Regions from separate parts of the Brucella sp. LJL56 genome, predicted to be linked through region 2. Evidence: predicted binding sites of a transcription regulator. Region 2 holds the regulator's gene; each other region holds the start of a gene.

Region 1 (5,961 bases), on a different contig from region 2:
CCGTCGAACGGCACTGAAAGGCCGGTCTTGCGCACGCCGTCCTTGCCTTCAACCGTGCCGATGCCCTCAGCGCGCTTGCGGTCGGCGGTGGTGAACTTGCCCGACGTCTTCAGATGTTCAGCCGCATCATCCGGAGCAGCGATGATCGTGTTGCCAGGCAGGATGGCATGAACCTTCAGCGTGGCCGGAAAAGCCTTTTCTTCAGCGGAGGCTGGAAACGCCAATGCGACGGCACCGGCAAGCATGGTCGAGGCGACGAGACGCGATATCATGATAAGTCCCCGTTGGAATTCAAATACAGGAACGGAATTAGGCTGGCTTTGTATCGCTGGCTTGACGCTTCCATGAAGCTTTGACGAAGGCCCCCAGCTTTCACCGGGGGCCGCACGCAATTTATTTGTCTTACGCATGTCTTTACCGAAACCGGTTTCCACTTTCGGGAGACATGCTGTGTCAGACAGCGATCTTGCCGCCGCCCTGTTTCGTGATTGCCACCACGGCAGGCCGCACCGGCATATCGTCCTTGAAGTCCGGCCAGCGGGTGGACAGGTCCTCGTAATAGGACGGACGGCCATGACCGTCCCAATCCTCGCCGCCGTCGCCCGGATGCTGTACGGCAACAAAAGCCGTCTCGTCATCGGGTGCAAACAGCGGACCGCACATTTCCGCACCCACTGGCACGCGGTAGAACAGTTTCGAGGTCGCGCGCGCATCGCCTTCCGTATCAACGGCCCAAAGCCCGTCGGTGCGGCCGGTATCCTTGTTGCTGTTGCCATCGGTTGAGACCCACAACCGCCCAGCGCTATCGACAGCGGCATTGTCCGGCATGCCGAACCAGCCATTGCGCGTCGTATCGGTGGAGAAGCTGGCACCAACTTCGGCCACGCTTGGATCGCCGCATTTCAGCAGCACTTCCCACTTGCCCGTCGTGGCGGCAAAATCCTGCCCGTCTTCCTCGATCTCGATGATATGGCCGAAGGCGTTCTTGGCGCGCGGATTGGCGGCATCCACCTGATCGTCCTTGCGCTTGGTATTGTTGGTGAGCATGACATAAACGCGGCCATTGACCGGGTTCGGCTGCACGTCTTCCGGGCGGTCCATCTTGGTCGCGCCGAGAAGATCGCCCGCGCGGCGGGTTTCGATCAGCACATCGGCCTGACTTTTGAAGCCGTTCTGCTCGGTCAGTGGCCCTTGGCCAAACACCAGCGGCATCCACTCCACCTTGCCATCCTCATGGAATTTGGCCACGTGAAGCGTGCCTGCATCCAGCAGGTCCATATTGGCAGCGCGATCATCCGGGTTGAACTTGCCCGCCGTCACGAACTTGTAGACATAATCGAAGCGTTCGTCGTCACCCAGATAGAAGACCACACGCCCATCCTTGTTGACGATGGATTCCGCCCCTTCATGCTTGAAACGGCCAAGCGCGGTTCGCTTCTTCGGCACGGAGTTCGGATCGGACACATCGACCTCGACAATCCAGCCGAAACGGTTCGGCTCGTTCGGCTCCTTGGAAACATCGAAACGGTCGTAGAAACGTCCCCAGTCATAGGAACCTTCTGGAATGCCCATGCGCTTGTAATTGGCCGTTTCCGCGTGACCTTCCGGCAATTCGCCGATGAAATAGCCGTGGATGTTTTCCTCGGCCATGATGTAGGTGCCCCAGGGCGTGACGCCGCCTGCGCAATTGTTGACAGTGCCGAATACCTTGGTGCCGGAAGGATCGGCATTGGTCTTGACGCGATCATGACCGGCGGCGGGACCGCTCAGCGCCATCTCGGTATTGGAGGTGATGCGGCGATTATTTGCGCCGTCGAGCACCGGCTGCCATTTGCCGTCCCGCTTGCGGATTTCGACAATCGTGCCGCCATGGGCGGCCATTTCGATATCCACCTGTTCCCTGGAGAGCGGAGCCTGCTCCACCTTGCCGTCAACGATCTTGACAAGGCCAGGGAACATCAGGTGCGGATTGGTATATTCGTGATTGACCACGAGGAAGCCATGTTCCGGCGATCCCTCGATGGCGATATAGCCGACATAATCATTGTTGTAGCCGAACTGGCGCGCCTGCGCCTCGGCTGACTGTTTGGTTGGATCGAATTCCGGCGCATCGGCGAAAAGTCTGTCGCCCCAGCGCAAAAGCACATCAGCATCATAGCCTTCCGCGACGTGATGATGGGCATCCACACCGGCCTCGACCTCCTTGAAGGAAAAGGCCGAGCCGGATTCGGCGCGCGCATCGCCAGCGCTCATCAGCGCGAGCGGGCTGACGGTTGCCGCAATGGCCGAGACAGCGAGCGATCCACGCAGAAAGCCACGGCGGGAAAAGCGGCGGCTGATGATTTCGCCCATGGTGGGGTTGTCGGACGGATTGCGCGGGTCGGCATCTGCTTCTTCCAACTGGCTGGTCTTGAACAGACTTTGCTGGGAAAGATTCTCTGACATTGCTGGCTCCCTATCGAACAGTGGAGTTGCAAATTAGAAGTACTCCATGACAGCCGGACGACATTGGGCCAGCCGCTGCGAAACCTGCCGGGAAAATTTCCGCCTAATGATAGAATAATTTTGCTGGCAAATGCGGTTTCCGATAGAACCGTCCCGATTTTATGAATTGAGGGGTTGGTGATGACCGACATGGCAACCGCGCGGCGCAATATTGTTGTCCTGACGATGGCACAGGCACTTGGTGCTTCCAGCCCGCCTATTGTGATTTCGCTTGGCGGTCTGGTGGGCCAGAAATTGTCTTCCGATCCGGCGCTTGTCACGCTTCCCGTCAGCCTTTTCAATCTCGGGCTCGCGCTTGGCACGCTTCCTGCTGCCTTCTTCATGCGCCAGTTTGGACGCCGCAATGCCTATATGCTGGGCGCACTTGTCGGCGCTTCGGCGGGCGTGATCGCAGCCGCAGGTATTTTTGCCGCCTCCTTCCTCATCTTCTGCCTTGGAACGCTGACCGCCGGCTTTTACGCCGCCTATGTTCAGAGCTATCGCTTTGCCGCCACCGATGCGGCAACCGGCGACATGAAGGCGCGCGCCATATCATGGGTCATGGTGGGTGGGCTCGTTGCGGCAATCGTCGGGCCACAGCTCGTCATCTGGACGCGCGATAGCATTCCGGATGCGATGTTTGCAGGCAGTTTTCTCAGCCAGGCGGTCCTGGGTCTTCTTGCCCTCCCCGTCCTTTTCATGCTGCGCGCACCGAAGATTCGCAAAGACCCCGGCACTGTCCATGATACAGGCCGTCCTCTCGGTGAAATTCTCCGTTCGCCGCGCTTCATCCTTTCAGTGGCTGCGGGTGTCTGTTCCTATGCGCTGATGACATTCGTGATGACGGCAGCGCCTATCGCCATGGTCGGCCACGGCCATTCCGTCGATCATGCAGCACTTGGCATCCAATGGCATGTGCTGGCCATGTTCGCGCCGAGCTTCTTCACCGGGAAGCTCATCACCCGTTTCGGCAAGGAAAAGATCACCGCGCTCGGATTGGTTTTGATTGCCTTCTCCGCCATTATTGCTCTGGGCGGCTTTGATGTCGGCCATTTCTGGGGTGCGCTGATCTTCCTCGGTATCGGCTGGAATTTCGGCTTTATCGGCGCGACCGCCATGATAACGGATTGCCACACGCCAGCAGAACGCGGCAAGGCACAAGGTGCCAATGATTTCATCATGTTCGGCACCGTGGCCTGCGCTTCGTTCTTTGCAGGTTCGCTGCTGCATTCTTCAGGCTGGGAAACCATCAACTGGCTCGTCTTCCCGATAGTCGCCCTCGTTCTGGTGCCGCTTATTCTGCGTCTGAAGCCGAAAGGGGCTACAGCCGAAGCCTGATCGATCAGAAACCCTGTTCCTTCATCCAGAGCCTGCCGCCTTCGGACACCGCGTCATAAACCGCGCCACCGAGGGCGGCCCCGATGTCCGTATGCAAGCCGGCATACGACGCCGCCTCTCCAGTCTGCCCATGTGGAGCTGAAACGGCGATGCAATCCGTTCCAGTGCCCGTTGCGGCTCTGCCGCCGACAGTGAGGCCAAGTTCGATAATGGCAGCGGTGCGGGCTTCGGCTGCTATCGACATTGCCTCTATATGGGCTGCTATCGACAAGGGCCTGTTGATGTGGACCAGAAGATTGATGGTTCCGGCTGGCATCTTCAACTGCGAGAGTTCACCAACCCTCCCCGCATTCGACAGGCCGACAGTGGCAAGACAAGCAGCATAAGTTTCGCCGGAGCGCCGCGTTGCGACATGATGCTTCTGCACGCTACGCGAGGTCATCATCTGGACCGCTTCGCCATAACCGGCTTCTGCCAGTCTTTCCTGCAGCAAAACTGCCGGATCGACATCCAGCGTCAGATCGTCATTACGCACTTCCAGCCAGGCGACGGAACGCGCCGAGACGAAACCCGGACGTGTCAGCGACCAGCTCAGAATGTTTTGCCGGTGGGAAAATTCAGCCGCAAGCACCCGGCCGGAACAATGGATCGTGAAAGGCAGCATGAACGATCTATTGCAGATCGGCGCATAAATCGCGACCAGCACCTGCCTGCCATCCACAGGACTGCCGTGTTGATGTGGTGATAAAGCACGGCTTCGTGACTTGGCCACAGTTTCACAAGAAGATATCTATCTTGGAATATTGTTTCGCGTGTCACGGGAACGGACAAGCGGTTTTGCTCTGGATTGCGTCATGATCAACGATCTCACCGATGAGATATTCTGGATATTCACCATCGGGTGCTGCATTCTTTTTATCATGCGCCTTCTTTCGCCTCCCCCGCGCCATAAGGCCGACCAGGCGCAAGACCTGAACACATTGCGCCCTCGCCGGCGCTCGCGGCGGCGTCGCTTTCAGGCACTGGACTGAGTTCGGAACGGCGCGTCTCGACTGTTTGTTTTAACGCGCATCATGTTCCGAAGACCGTTTCACACTTTTCGGGATGCGCTCTAATCTGCCGTACGGATGACCCAGAACTTTTCCAGATCAACCGGATTGTCCCATGCGGCCACGGCACCGGAGCAAACGAGGAAAATGTCCCCCGCGGCAAATGTCGCGCTTCCCTCATCGGGGTTGGAGAGCGTGACTTCGCCCTTGCGCAACATCATCAATTCCGAAAACGAATAGGTGATCGGACGGCGGGCATATGGGGTGGTTGCCCAGATGCCCCATGAGAGCAAATCCTCGTCCTGGAATTCGTGCCGGACAGTTTGCGGCGCAGGCGTGGTCAAAAGTGCCGCATTGGGTGCACCGCCGGGCGTCATCGGGTGATCAAGATCGAGTTTGGCCAGGGATAGTTGCGGATTATCCTGTTGCAAAACAAGAATGACGCAATCCGCCGATTTTGCATCCCACGAGAATATACCTGCCGGGAGGCTGGCCACTTCGCCCTTGGTCAGCGTAATCCCGGCGCCATTGCTGTCCTGGATCGTTAAAGTGCCGTCGCGCAGCATTATGATGCACGAGAAGCGGCTTTCCGCTTCTTTTCCATTCCCCGAAAGGACGGCACGACCGAAGCCGAAATATTCAGTCGCCAGTTCGTTCAGGCCGATGGTTTGAAAGGCCGTTTTCAGGTCCGAGGCGCAAGAAGGTGCGGCGCCCAGATTGATTACGTTTTTCAGCACGTTGGATTCTTTCTATATGGGGAATTATTTCGATGCGAAGCCGAGGCTGTCCTTGATCCAGTACCAGCGGATGCCGAGATCCATCACCGGCTTGCGGATGGCATGCCAGGCAAGGCGCGGAATGTTGGTGGTCGGATAAACCATGGGGCGACCTTCGGCGATGTATTCCGCGTACATCTTGCCAAAGGCAGTGGCCATAGCCACGCCCCGGCCATTATAGCCAAGCATGACGTGCAAGCCTTGGGCCGGATTGTGCAGGTGTGGCAGGCCGTCCATGGTCAGCGCCACATGGCCGGACCAGTGATAATCGATGCCGATTCCGTCCAGTTGCGGAAACAGCCTCACCATCCCGG
Region 2 (5,961 bases):
AGCTCAACGAGCAGATCATCGATCCGGGCAACAAGCGCGCAACCGATCCGAATGTGCTGATCAGGGCCAACTATCCGCTGCTGGTGCGCAATGCGCTGGCTGAAAAGCTGGGTGTTGCCACGACAGACCGTCCGGCAATGCGCGATCTGGGCCGTTTCTATTCGGACGGGGTGCGCATTCAGTTGCGCAAAATGGTGATGGACAATCCATCGCTTATCGGCACGACACAGACCGTTCCGGTTCTGGCTGGCGCCGACATCGATTCCGCCTTCAAGGGGCAGATTGACCTTTCCGTGCCAGAGACGAGCCGCAAGGTTTCGGACCGTCAGGTTGGCTGGATGAAGACGCTTTCGGAAGAAGGCGTGATGAAGGAGGCCTTCAACACCGGTCTCTTCACCTTCGGTGCTTCCAGCCGTCCGGAGACGTCTGGTCTTGGCGTTGCGCTGGTCGGTTCGCTCTACATGATGCTGATCGTTCTTGGCCTGTCGCTGCCTATCGGCGTTGCTGCTTCGATCTATCTGGAAGAGTTCGCCAAGAAAAACCGGTTCACCGATATGATTGAGGTGAACATCAACAATCTGGCAGCGGTTCCGTCCATCGTGTTTGGTCTGCTTGGACTTGCGGTCTTCATCAACTTCTTCGGCCTGCCGCGTTCTGCGTCATTGGTCGGCGGTCTGGTGCTGACGCTGATGACGCTTCCCACTATCATCATAGCAACGCGCGCCGCTCTTCGTGCAGTGCCGCCTTCCATCCGCGCCGCAGCTCTTGGCCTTGGCGCGTCGAAAACGCAGATGGTGTTCCACCATGTCCTGCCGCTCGCCGCACCCGGCATCCTGACCGGCACGATCATCGGTCTTGCCCACGCGCTTGGTGAAACCGCACCGCTCCTGCTGATCGGCATGGTGGCTTTCGTCGCTGACGTACCGTCGACGCCGATGGACCCGTCGACTGCTCTTCCGGTGCAGATCTATATGTGGGCAAATGAAGCAGAACGCGCCTTTGTGGAACGCACGTCAGGCGCTATCATTGTCCTGCTTCTGTTCCTTGCCGTGATGAATATTGCAGCAATCATTCTGCGCCGCCGCTTCGAGCGCCGCTGGTAAAACGGGAGTCGAAAGCTATGAATCTGATGACTGAACGATCTCTCGAAAAAGCCGTAGGAGAAAAAATGAACGCCAACGCCAATTCCATAAAGATGCGCGGCGACAAGGTCTGCGTATTTTATGGCGAGAAGCAGGCGCTGTTCGACGTCGATCTGGATATCCAGGAACAGATGGTCACGGCGCTGATCGGCCCCTCCGGTTGTGGCAAGTCTACTTTCCTGCGTTCGCTCAATCGCATGAACGATACGATCGAAGGCTGCAAGGTCGGCGGCAAGATCACGCTCGACAATGAGGACATCTACGATCCGAAGATCGATGTCGTCGAACTGCGCGCCCGCGTTGGCATGGTGTTCCAGAAGCCGAATCCGTTTCCGAAGTCGATTTATGAAAATGTCGCCTACGGCCCGCGCATTCACGGTCTGGCCCGTACCAAGGCCGATCTGGAGGAAATCGTCGTGACGAGCCTGCAGAAGGCGAGCTTGTTCGAGGAAGTGAAGGATCGTCTGCACGATGCGGGCACTGGCCTTTCCGGCGGCCAGCAGCAGCGCCTCTGCATTGCGCGCGCGATTGCAGTGAGCCCGGAAGTCATCCTCATGGACGAACCGTGCTCGGCGCTCGACCCGATTGCTACCGCCAAGGTGGAGGAGCTGATCGACGAACTGCGCCAGAACTATACGATCGTGATCGTCACCCACTCCATGCAGCAGGCCGCCCGCGTTTCGCAGCGCACTGCCATGTTCCATCTCGGCAATCTGGTCGAAGTGGGCGACACGGAAACCATGTTCACCGCACCCACCGAAAAGCGCACGCAGGACTACATTACCGGACGTTTCGGCTAATCCGGAACTGCGCTCAAACAGATAGACAGTGCGGCTTCCCCGCAATTTATATTACGAGGTCTACTATGCCGTCTCAGCATACCGTTCGCTCCTACGATGAGGAATTGAAGTTTCTCACCCATAAGATCGCCGAAATGGGCGGACATGCGGAACGTATGGTCGAGCAGTCGGTCGCCGCTATCGTCAATGCGGACAATGCGCTTGCACAACGCGTTATCTCCGACGATCTCATCCTCGATGCCAGTGAGCGCGAGATTGACGATAAGGCCGTGATGATCATTGCCAAGCGTCAGCCCATGGCTGTGGACCTGCGTGAAATCATCGGCTCGATCCGCATCTCCGCCGATCTGGAGCGCGTCGGCGATCTGGGCAAGAACATTGCCAAGCGCGTGGCTGCCGTTTCTGAATCACGCCAGCCGGTAAAGCTTTATCGCGGTCTTGAAACCCTGGCCGAACTGGCGCTGACCCAGCTCAAGGATGTGCTCGACGCCTATGCGTCGCGCTCGGTGCAGCAGATCAATGTCGTTCGCGATCGCGATGACGAGATTGACGCCATGTACACGTCACTGTTCCGCGAACTGCTTACCTACATGATGGAGGATCCGCGCAATATTTCCGCCTGCACGCATCTTCTGTTCTGCGCGAAGAATATCGAGCGCATCGGCGATCACGCGACCAACATCGCGGAGACCGTCTATTACATCGTGACCGGCCTGCAAATGCCGGCCGAACGACCCAAGGAAGACCTGAGCCACGGCATAGTCGTGGATGAGGCGCGTAAACCCTGAACCACAGCCGGCCGAACTTCGGTCCGGCGTTTGAGAATGAGTGAATAGCGCGGCGGCACGCGGTCGATTGGGGGATTGTATCCACCGCCCGCCGAATTTGGATAGGGAAATACTGGATGTCACAGGCACCCAAAATCGCTGTGGTAGAAGACGAAGAGGCGCTGAGCGTTCTGCTTCGCTACAATCTCGAGGCAGAGGGCTACCAGGTCGATACGATGCTGCGCGGCGACGAGGCCGAAATCGCCTTGCGCGAGAACGTGCCGGATCTGCTCATTCTGGACTGGATGCTGCCGGGCGTATCGGGCATCGAGCTTTGCCGCCGCCTGCGTCAATGGCCCGAAACGGAGCGTCTGCCGATCATCATGCTGACGGCGCGCGGCGAGGAAAGCGAACGTGTTCGCGGCTTGAGTGTCGGCGCGGACGATTATGTCGTGAAGCCATTTTCGACGCCGGAACTTCTGGCGCGCGTCAAGGCGATGCTGCGCCGGTCCAATCCAAGCATTCTTTCTCACGTGCTGAAAGTGGGCGATCTTGTTCTCGATCGCCAGCAGCATCGTGTCTATCGCAAGGAAAAGGAAGTTCGCCTTGGGCCGACGGAATTCCGCCTGCTCGAATATTTCATGATGTCGCCTGGTCGTGTTTTCTCGCGAAGCCAGCTTCTCGATGGGGTCTGGGGACCGGATATCTATGTGGACGATCGCACTGTGGACGTTCATGTCGGACGGTTGCGCAAGGCAATCAATGTCGGTCGCGCACTTGATCTGATCCGCACGGTCCGCGGCGCCGGTTATTCTTTCGGCTGATCGACTCTGTCATCCACAGTTTCAGGAATTGAACTTATCCGGTCCGTCACGGCTCTCGTGGTGGACCGTTTTTGCTTGCGGCGAAGCGTTGTGAAGCGCAGATCGGGCTCGTCCGATTCGCATTGGGACGGTCGAAACAGGCGTTGAAAGCCCGATCTCACGCGATGTTACACATCTGTTTCCAAAGTTGACATGGAGCAACGGAACCTCTCTGTGAACAGAAATTCCGTAGATCATTTGAAACACCACGAATGTGCTTGCAAAAACTGCGCAAGCAAAAGCGAATTAAGGCAGCGATATGGCGTGTATTGCGAGACTTTGAATCTCATTAAATCAATATCTTATCTGAATTGATAGGTCATGTTAAGGAATTGTTAATATATTTAAAGGGCTTGTGAGCATATTCGCATTCTCGATTCGGAATTGTTTTAGGGCTTTTTAGCCGCCTTCAGCATTGTTGGGATTTGACCCTTCGCCTTTTTTTGGCCTAAAAATTCCAAAACCTTGAATTCGATTGAGCGACAGTAGGGCGTGTGATTTTGATCTTCGTCCTCTTTGACTTGCACCGCAGTCGAACGTTCGAGCGCATCGTTCCAGATGTGTTTGCCTGAACGGATGACTGGATCAGTTAAGGGTCCTAATATGAGACTGAGCCATTGACGCGCGCCGCGAAGTGGAAATTGCCCGTTCTTATCGGGCTGGTGGTTGCGCCTTTCGTGGTGACCGGTTGCACGACGACCGGAACCTCGGGAAAAGCCAATTCGGAAAAGACGGCGGCAAGCCACGTCAAGACCGTCAATGGCGTGAAGACCTATACCTACACCGCACGGGACAAGAATTGTCTTGAGCGCGCGATGTTCTTCGAATCCAACCGTTCGAGTTCCGATGGCCTTCTGGCTGTCGGCACGGTCGTCATGAACCGCCTCGCATCGGGCCGTTATCCGGATACGATTTGTGGTGTCGTCGGTCAGAAGAACCAGTTTGCACCTGGTGTTCTTTCACGCCAAATGAATTCCAAAGCGCTACCGGACGTTCAGGCCGCCGCCGCCGCAGTCCTCAAAGGAGAACGGCATCCAAAGTTGAAGAATGCCATGTTCTTCCACACGGCTGGTCTGAAATTCCCCTATAACAACATGCACTATGTGCTCGTTGCGGGTGGCAATTCCTTCTACGAGAAGCGTAATCGCGACGGCTCGCTGCAAAGTCCGGTTCCGCAGGAACCCTACAATCTTGCTCTGGCCTATTCGCCGCAATCGCCGTCGCTTCCGCAGGATCCGTCCTATGATGTGACCCTGCCGCAGACCGGTCCGATTCCAGGTACGGAACCGACCGTTCAGGTGGCACTCGCGGAAGCTGTAAAGGCTCAAAGCGTCGAACAGAATGTCGGTGCTGGTCCGCAGGCTCGTGGCGACCGTCTGGCGCGCCATCGCGGTGTTGCTGCGCCTCAACAGGAGCAGCCGGTGCAGATGGCCTCCTACCAGTCGCAATTCGATACGACTGCTCCGCAGGCGACATCGCTCGGCTATGCCCCTGCAAGCCAGAAGCAGGTTGACGCCATCGGCGCGCTCCTTCTGTCCCAGGACCGTCCCGAAGCACCGTTATAAGAAGCGTGTTTATACTCGGATAAACTGAAGCGCCGGTCTGATTTCATTCAGATCGGCGTTTTGATTTGATGGCTGGCTGCCGTCGCTTTCCGGTGCTGGTTTCAGGGCCGGTAGATTGGACGATAGATCACCATCGGCGTGTCATAGAAATCGACCTGGTTCTGCCAGGCGCGCCGGTCGGCTCTGCGATCGAGGTCTAATCGCATGAGACAATTGGCGAAAGCGTCGGTCTTGGCCTTGAAACCATAGCTACGACAGGTCTGTTCGTCGGCGGCGCGGCGTTGTTCGGGCGTCATGGTCACGCAGCCTGCAAGTAGGCCGGTAATGCCCAGTAAGATAAGCACTTTCTTATTCATTACGAACTGCTTTCTTCTGCAACTGACCGCATGAATACTATAGCGCAATGGCAGGAAAAAAGGTGGTGAAATTATGCCGTCTGATAAACTGTCAGTGATTCCATATCCAAAGAGGTCTTCCACCCATGGCTCATGAAAAGCTGAACCCAATCATCGACCCGGTGAAACTTGAACGTCTGGCGGAAGTCGCTGTTCGCGTTGGCCTGCAATTGCGCGAGGGACAAGATCTCGTCATCACGGCACCGGTCGTCGCGCTGCCGCTGGTTCGCCTCATCGCCAAACATGCCTACAAGGCTGGCGCCGGTTTGGTAACGCCATTCTTCGCGGACGATGAAATGGCGCTCGCTCGTTACGAGAACGCACCTGACCCGAGTTTCGACCGCGCAGCAAACTGGCTTTATGAAGGAATGGCAAAGGCCTATTCGGATGGTGCCGCGCGTCTCGCCATCGCAGCCGACAATCCGATGC
Region 3 (5,961 bases), 1.1 Mb from region 2:
CCATTCCCTGATGCAATTGCCGCGAGTCCGGAAGCCGCGCTCCCCATTGTCCCTAAAGCTTCCGGATGCTTCAAAGCCGATGTGAAGGCCATGTCACTTTGTCGGGCCTTGGGCGAAATTTCGCTCACGGGCTCTGCAGGCTGAGCAACCGGCGGATTGGCAGCGAGCGCCAGGGCACGGGAACGCACCCGTTCGACACGGGCGAGCCAGCCTTTCCCGAAGGTTGATGCTGTAGACAAACCTTCCAGCCAGGACGCGCGTGCGTCGCACAACGCGTTGATGACCTCATCAGCGGATCGCATATTCGCTGCCGCGACCGTCTGCGCTGCAATGACACCGTCTTCGGGCATATGCAGAACGCTTTGCAGCATTTTTGCCGCGCGCCCTGGTCCCGAATTGACTGAAAAGTCGAATACGGCGTAGTCGATCCCGGAAGGCAGATTGTCTCCGTCTATCTTGTTCCAGAATTGTGCCTGATAGATTTGGGTGGCGGTCGCCTGCGTCATTTCCTCTACATCTTGAGGCGAGACTTGATGCCCCTCCGATGCGGACAATGTTGCGATGGTGATACCCATATTGGTTGCGCCGCCCGGATCAGAAGGGTTGTCTACATAGCCACCTTCTTCAATAAAAATATAGGGCATGACTTTCTGAAAGTTTGATTTCATTTAAAATCCTCTAATTTAGTATTTATCGGTAATATTCGGTAGTTTATAGATGAGGATAACATCTGTATTGAATAAGAAAATAGTGTGAAAAATACTTGTTTGCAGGTTCAATCAAGATTGGTTCAAAATCGTCATTTGGTCATGATGTGTCTTGCGTCCTGCGCATTGATGCGGCTTCATGCGCATCTCATCGTTGCATCATTGACAGGCGGGCAAACGTGAATTCGGAAATCTTCGGACATGCACCGGACGGGCAGGCGGTTCACCGGCTCACTATCTCCAACGGCCCTTTGACGGCCAAGATCATAAGCTGGGGCGCTGCCATTCAGGATTTGCGGATGGAGGGTCATACGGCTCCTCTTGTGATCGGCTATCGCGACTTTGCCGATTATCCCGCTCACTCACCGCATCTGGGCGCGATTGCCGGTCGTTCGGCCAATCGTATCCGCAATGCCCGGTTCGATCTGGATGGAACAACCTATGAGGTGGAACCGAACTTTCAGGGCCGTCATAACCTGCATGGCGGCAGCAAGGGGTTGGGCAATCGCGTCTGGAAGATAACCGGAAACGGTCCGGATTTCGTGACGCTTGCGACTGTCGCTGCGGATGGCGAGATGGGTTTCCCCGGTAATCTGAATGTGAGCTGCACATATATGCTCAATGGAGACGGAACGCTGATTGTCCGTCTGGAAGCGGTGACCGATAAGCCGACCATATGCAATCTGCTTCATCACAGTTACTTCAATCTCGATGATGGCGGCGAGGGCGATATTCTAGATCACCAACTGAAGATCGAGGCCGACGCCTATATGCCGGTCGATGACGCTCTCATTCCGGACGGTCGCGTTCTGCCGGTCAAAGAAACGCCCTACGACTTCAGGGATTTTCGTCCGATTCGCTTTGAGGAAAACGGGAGTCAGGTCCAGTATGACAGCAATTTCTGCCTGACCGCTGCACGCGGGCCATTGCGCCCATGCGCGTCGGTCGTGGGTGCTCGTTCGGGTATTCGTCTCGACATATCGACGACAGAGCCGGGCGTCCAGTTCTACGCTGGCAACACCATGGCCAATGATTGTATCGGCCTGTTGGGCAAGCCCTACGGAAAACACGCAGGCTTCTGCCTGGAGCCGCAGATTTGGCCGGGATCGTTGGAGTACCCGTATTTCCCGCAGGCAATATTACGTCCAGGCGAGGTTTATGCCCAGACCAGCCATTTCAGCTTTACGCGAGAATAATTGGAGCATGTCTCCCAAAAGTGGGAACCGTTTTGGGAGACATGCGTAAAAACAAAAGCTTAAAGCGTGTCGTTTGAATATGATAAAGCGCGACACGCTTTAGTCGGAAAAGGCGGCGCGTGCGGTTTCCATCGGAGCGAGCGCGCCACGTATCTCGACGACACGTGCTGCTACCAGATGGGCTTTCCGGGCTGCTTCCACCGGAGCAAGCCCCTTCAATCGCGCGGCAAGATATGCGCCGTTGAAGCTGTCGCCAGCGCCGGTGGTGTCCACGGCTTGCGCCACAACGGACGGCACCGATACGCTTTCAGTGCCCGTGACGACCAGTGCAGGTTCCGTGCCATCCTTCACGACGATCTCTTTCACGCCAAGCGCGGCAAGGCGATCTACGCAAGCGCCGGCGTCCTTGTCGCCAAAAAGCGCCTGTTCATCGGGGAATGTGGGCAGCGCAATATCCGCAATGCGCATCGCTTCGCTGATGATATCCTGCGCAACTTTCCGGTCGGGCCAGAGCTGGTGACGGAAATTCGGATCGAATGCGATTCGCGAACCGGCGGCGCGGCATTCTCGCAAGACGTTGAAAAACGTGTCTCGATGCTCCGGCAGGATAATGGCAATAGAAATGCCCGAAAAATAGATGATGTCGCGACCGGCCAGACTTTGTTCCAAAGCTGCGCGATCACTGGCGAGACGCCGGGCGGCGGCGTCGCTGCGCCAATAGGTGAAGGAGCGCTCGGCACCGTTGAGTGTGATTGCATAAAGGCCGGGGTGAAGCCCGTCGATAACGGGGCTGTGCGCGATGCCGATACCGTTCGATGTCAGAAACACGCGTTGCTTCTGCGAAAAGCTGTCTTCGCCGAAAGCGGTCACATATTCGACGGAAAAGGCTTTGTCCGTCAACGCCCGCATGTACCACGCAGTGTTCAGCGTATCGCCCGCAAAACCCATGCGCCATTGATCGCCTTCATTGCCTGAAAGCTCGATCATGCATTCGCCGATAGACGCAAATCCGCCCATGTCAGTCTCCTCACTTCCAATGGGGCTAACGCCTATACTAATTTTCGCTCGTGTAAAATTGGTTTGTCGGTAATTGGTGATGACTGTCATCTGGTCTTTATCGACTTGCCACATTCATTGTGTAAGCATCCGCCGACCGCTTCGACCTCAAAATCGGGATAGCTTTTCAGAAGCGCGATGCATTACCTGATATCTTGGAGTTCCGCTGACGTCGTGTAGCGAACCTCGCCTAAGGATTTGACATGCGTTATGCGATTTATTTCACGCCGCCATCCAACGATGCGCTTTTGAAGGTTGCCGCAAACTGGCTCGGACGAAGCGCGTTCAGTGGCGAGCCGGTAAAGATGCCTGCGATTCGCTCGCTTGCGACCGATGAAATCGCCAAGCTGACCGAAGAGCCGCGCCGCTATGGCTTTCATGCGACCATGAAGGCTCCATTTCGTCTGGACGAAAAACAGACCGAAAATGATCTGCTTTCCGCATTGATGCATTTCGCCTCATCGGCGGCACCTGTTACCATTCCTCGTCTGAAACTTCACGCAATAGGGCCGTTCTTTGCTCTTGTACCGGAAGAACCCGTTGCCGGGTTGAACCAGCTCGCAAATGATGTTGTCGTTGCTTTCGACCGCTTTCGCGCGCCGCTCACCGAGGCGGAAATTGCAAAGCGGCGTCCGGAGCGTCTTAGCGAGACACAGCGGCACAACATCGAGCGCTGGGGCTATCCTTATGTTTTCGAGGAGTTCCGCTTTCATATGACCCTGACCGGCCCTGTGGAAGAGAAAGATCGCGCTCGCGTGGAGCGGACGCTGGACGAGTTCTTCACGCCGCTGCTGGATGATGCTGTGGAGGTTGCGAATCTCGCTTTGTTCGTAGAACCTGAAAAAGGGGCTCCTTTCGAGATTCATTCGCTGCATCCTCTGACCGGTGGCAAGGTGGCGTCTGCTCGGGCCTCACGAGCGGTTGGGAGGCCGTAAGTAATGGGAAATGAAACGGTTCTGCGTAATGCCCGCATCGTACTCTCCGACGATGTCGTTCTCGGTTCCCTGAAGCTTGTTGACGGCAAGATCGTCGATATCTCCGCTGGCGCATCCAGTGTCGGCGAGGATATGGAAGGTGACTTCCTGACACCCGGACTGGTGGAACTGCACACAGACCACCTCGAAGGACACTATGCGCCGCGTCCGAAGGTGCGCTGGAACCCGATTGCTGCTGTGCAGGCGCATGACGCCCAGATTGCTGCCTCCGGGATCACCACTGTTTTCGACGCATTGCGTATAGGCTTCGATGATGACGCCGAGACGGGTATCGACGATATGCGCAAGCTTTCGTCGGCAATCGCGGAGGGTCGCCATGCAGGCCGGTTGCGCGCCGACCATTTCCTGCATTTGCGCTGCGAGGTTTCGGCTCCCGACTGCCTTCCGGCCTTCGAACAGTTCGGTAATCAGGCGCTGGTCAGGCTGGTATCGCTGATGGATCACGCGCCGGGGCAGCGCCAGTTTACGGATATCGAAACCTACAAGACCTATTTCATCCGCAAGCTGAAATTCTCGGAAGAGGAGTTCCGGCTCTATTGCGAGCGGCGTATCGGGCATTCCCAGCGATATTCGGCTCCAACGCGCAAGGCGATTGCCGAATTGTGCCACCAGCGCGGGGTTATTCTGGCGAGCCACGATGATGCGACGACAGAGCATGTCGCAGAAGCAAAGGCGCAGGGAATACGCGTTGCCGAATTTCCCACGACACACATTGCGGCGAAGGCATCAAAAGATTCCGGAATGTCGGTTCTTATGGGAGCGCCGAATGTGGTGCGCGGTGGTTCACATTCGGGAAATGTATCCGCGCGCGAGCTGGCGGAGGCTGGAAATCTCGACATCATATCGTCGGACTATATTCCGGCCAGCATGATGCAGTCGGCGTTTTTTCTCGCAGATGTCGCTGAGAACATTTCGCTGCCTCAAGCTATTCGACTGGTTTCTGCCAACCCTGCCCAGGCGGTAGGGCTGGAGGATCGCGGCGAGATCCTCGCAGGCAAGCGAGCTGATCTGGTTCGGGTGCAGATCGCCGATCATGTTCCGATCATCCGCACCGTCTGGCGGGAAGGGCGGCGGGTTATTTAACCCACTGGAATCGGCGTGGTCGGTTCCAGAGCCAGTCTGCCATCATCCAGAATGTCGAGCTGCAGATAGCGATAGCTTTCAATGCTGAGGTGCGATGTTTTCGGGGAGTGCGGGTGCGTTGCGGTCACCACGACGACGCAGGCCCCTGCAGTTTCTCCGGCAACGATACCGGCTGGCGCATCCTCGAACACAAGACAGTTAAGCGGATCGAAGCCAAGCCGCTTTGCGCCGAGCTGGAAACATTCAGGGCTCGGCTTGCCGCGCTCTACATCTTCGGCGGAAACGATCGTCTTCGGCATCGGCAATCCTGCCGCAGCGACGCGGCGGCGCGCCAGTTCGAGCGGCGCCGAGGTTACAATCGCCCAACGGTCTTCCGGAAGCGAGTTCAGGAACTCGCAAGCCCCGTCGATAGGTGCAATGCCGTCCAGATCCGCCATTTCGGCCTGAAGCAATATTTCCGCCTCGCGGATCGGGTCCACGCCCGGCAGCGCAAGGCGGCGGACTGTTTCGACTGCCCGGACACCGTGGATGGTCGGCAGGAATGTGACCGGATCGATGCCGTGGCGTATCGCCCATTCGCTCCACACGCGTTCGGTCGCTTCGATGGAGCTCAATATCGTGCCGTCCATGTCAAAGAGAAACGCATCGAATGATTTGCCGAAGGGAGAAAAGGAGGTCACGCCGAATTTCCTTGAATTGCGCAGATGAGAATCGGGAGAATGTTTGTGTACCCAATCATAGTGCGTATTTGGCGAGAAGACAGGGCATTCTACTCTCTGGAGCAGCCAGAGTTTTCGTGTCGGGTATGAAAATTCTTCCTGGGTCACTATATTAAGCGGCGCTGACCGCAATAATGGTGAAACTTGATCATTTCGATCAATTGTGGCTTTTGGGATAGTTCCGAACTCGAATGGAAACTGAAGG

What was found. The regulator PhoB, encoded in region 2, activates phosphate uptake and scavenging genes when phosphate is short. The targets are predictions, from matches to a motif close to TGTCATNNANCTGTCAT.
Region 1: the regulator PhoB is predicted to act here: its motif matches at 2,492-2,508, upstream of ACYSN1_RS14055 (PhoX family protein).
Region 3: the regulator PhoB is predicted to act here: its motif matches at 3,005-3,021, upstream of ACYSN1_RS02015 (DUF1045 domain-containing protein).

The regions. Positions count from the first base shown of each region.
Region 1 covers NZ_JBTXLQ010000003.1:446,774-452,734, forward strand. The annotation lists gene ACYSN1_RS14050 (esterase-like activity of phytase family protein) at 1-272, opposite strand, end outside; gene ACYSN1_RS14055 (PhoX family protein) at 454-2,445, opposite strand; gene ACYSN1_RS14060 (MFS transporter) at 2,626-3,822, shown strand; gene ACYSN1_RS14065 (adenosylcobinamide amidohydrolase) at 3,827-4,543, opposite strand; gene ACYSN1_RS14070 (hypothetical protein) at 4,677-4,853, shown strand; gene ACYSN1_RS14075 (cupin domain-containing protein) at 4,934-5,608, opposite strand; gene ACYSN1_RS14080 (NAD(P)/FAD-dependent oxidoreductase) at 5,633-5,961, opposite strand, start outside.
Region 2 covers NZ_JBTXLQ010000001.1:1,520,560-1,526,520, reverse strand. The annotation lists gene pstA (phosphate ABC transporter permease PstA) at 1-1,103, shown strand, start outside; gene pstB (phosphate ABC transporter ATP-binding protein PstB) at 1,169-1,942, shown strand; gene phoU (phosphate signaling complex protein PhoU) at 2,008-2,730, shown strand; gene phoB (phosphate regulon transcriptional regulator PhoB) at 2,847-3,533, shown strand; gene ACYSN1_RS07310 (cell wall hydrolase) at 4,190-5,137, shown strand; gene ACYSN1_RS07305 (hypothetical protein) at 5,239-5,493, opposite strand; gene ACYSN1_RS07300 (aminopeptidase) at 5,619-5,961, shown strand, end outside.
Region 3 covers NZ_JBTXLQ010000001.1:410,010-415,970, reverse strand. The annotation lists gene ACYSN1_RS02030 (glycoside hydrolase family 108 protein) at 1-668, opposite strand, end outside; gene ACYSN1_RS02025 (aldose epimerase family protein) at 887-1,903, shown strand; gene ACYSN1_RS02020 (sugar kinase) at 2,003-2,920, opposite strand; gene ACYSN1_RS02015 (DUF1045 domain-containing protein) at 3,163-3,894, shown strand; gene ACYSN1_RS02010 (alpha-D-ribose 1-methylphosphonate 5-triphosphate diphosphatase) at 3,898-5,037, shown strand; gene ACYSN1_RS02005 (HAD family hydrolase) at 5,034-5,717, opposite strand.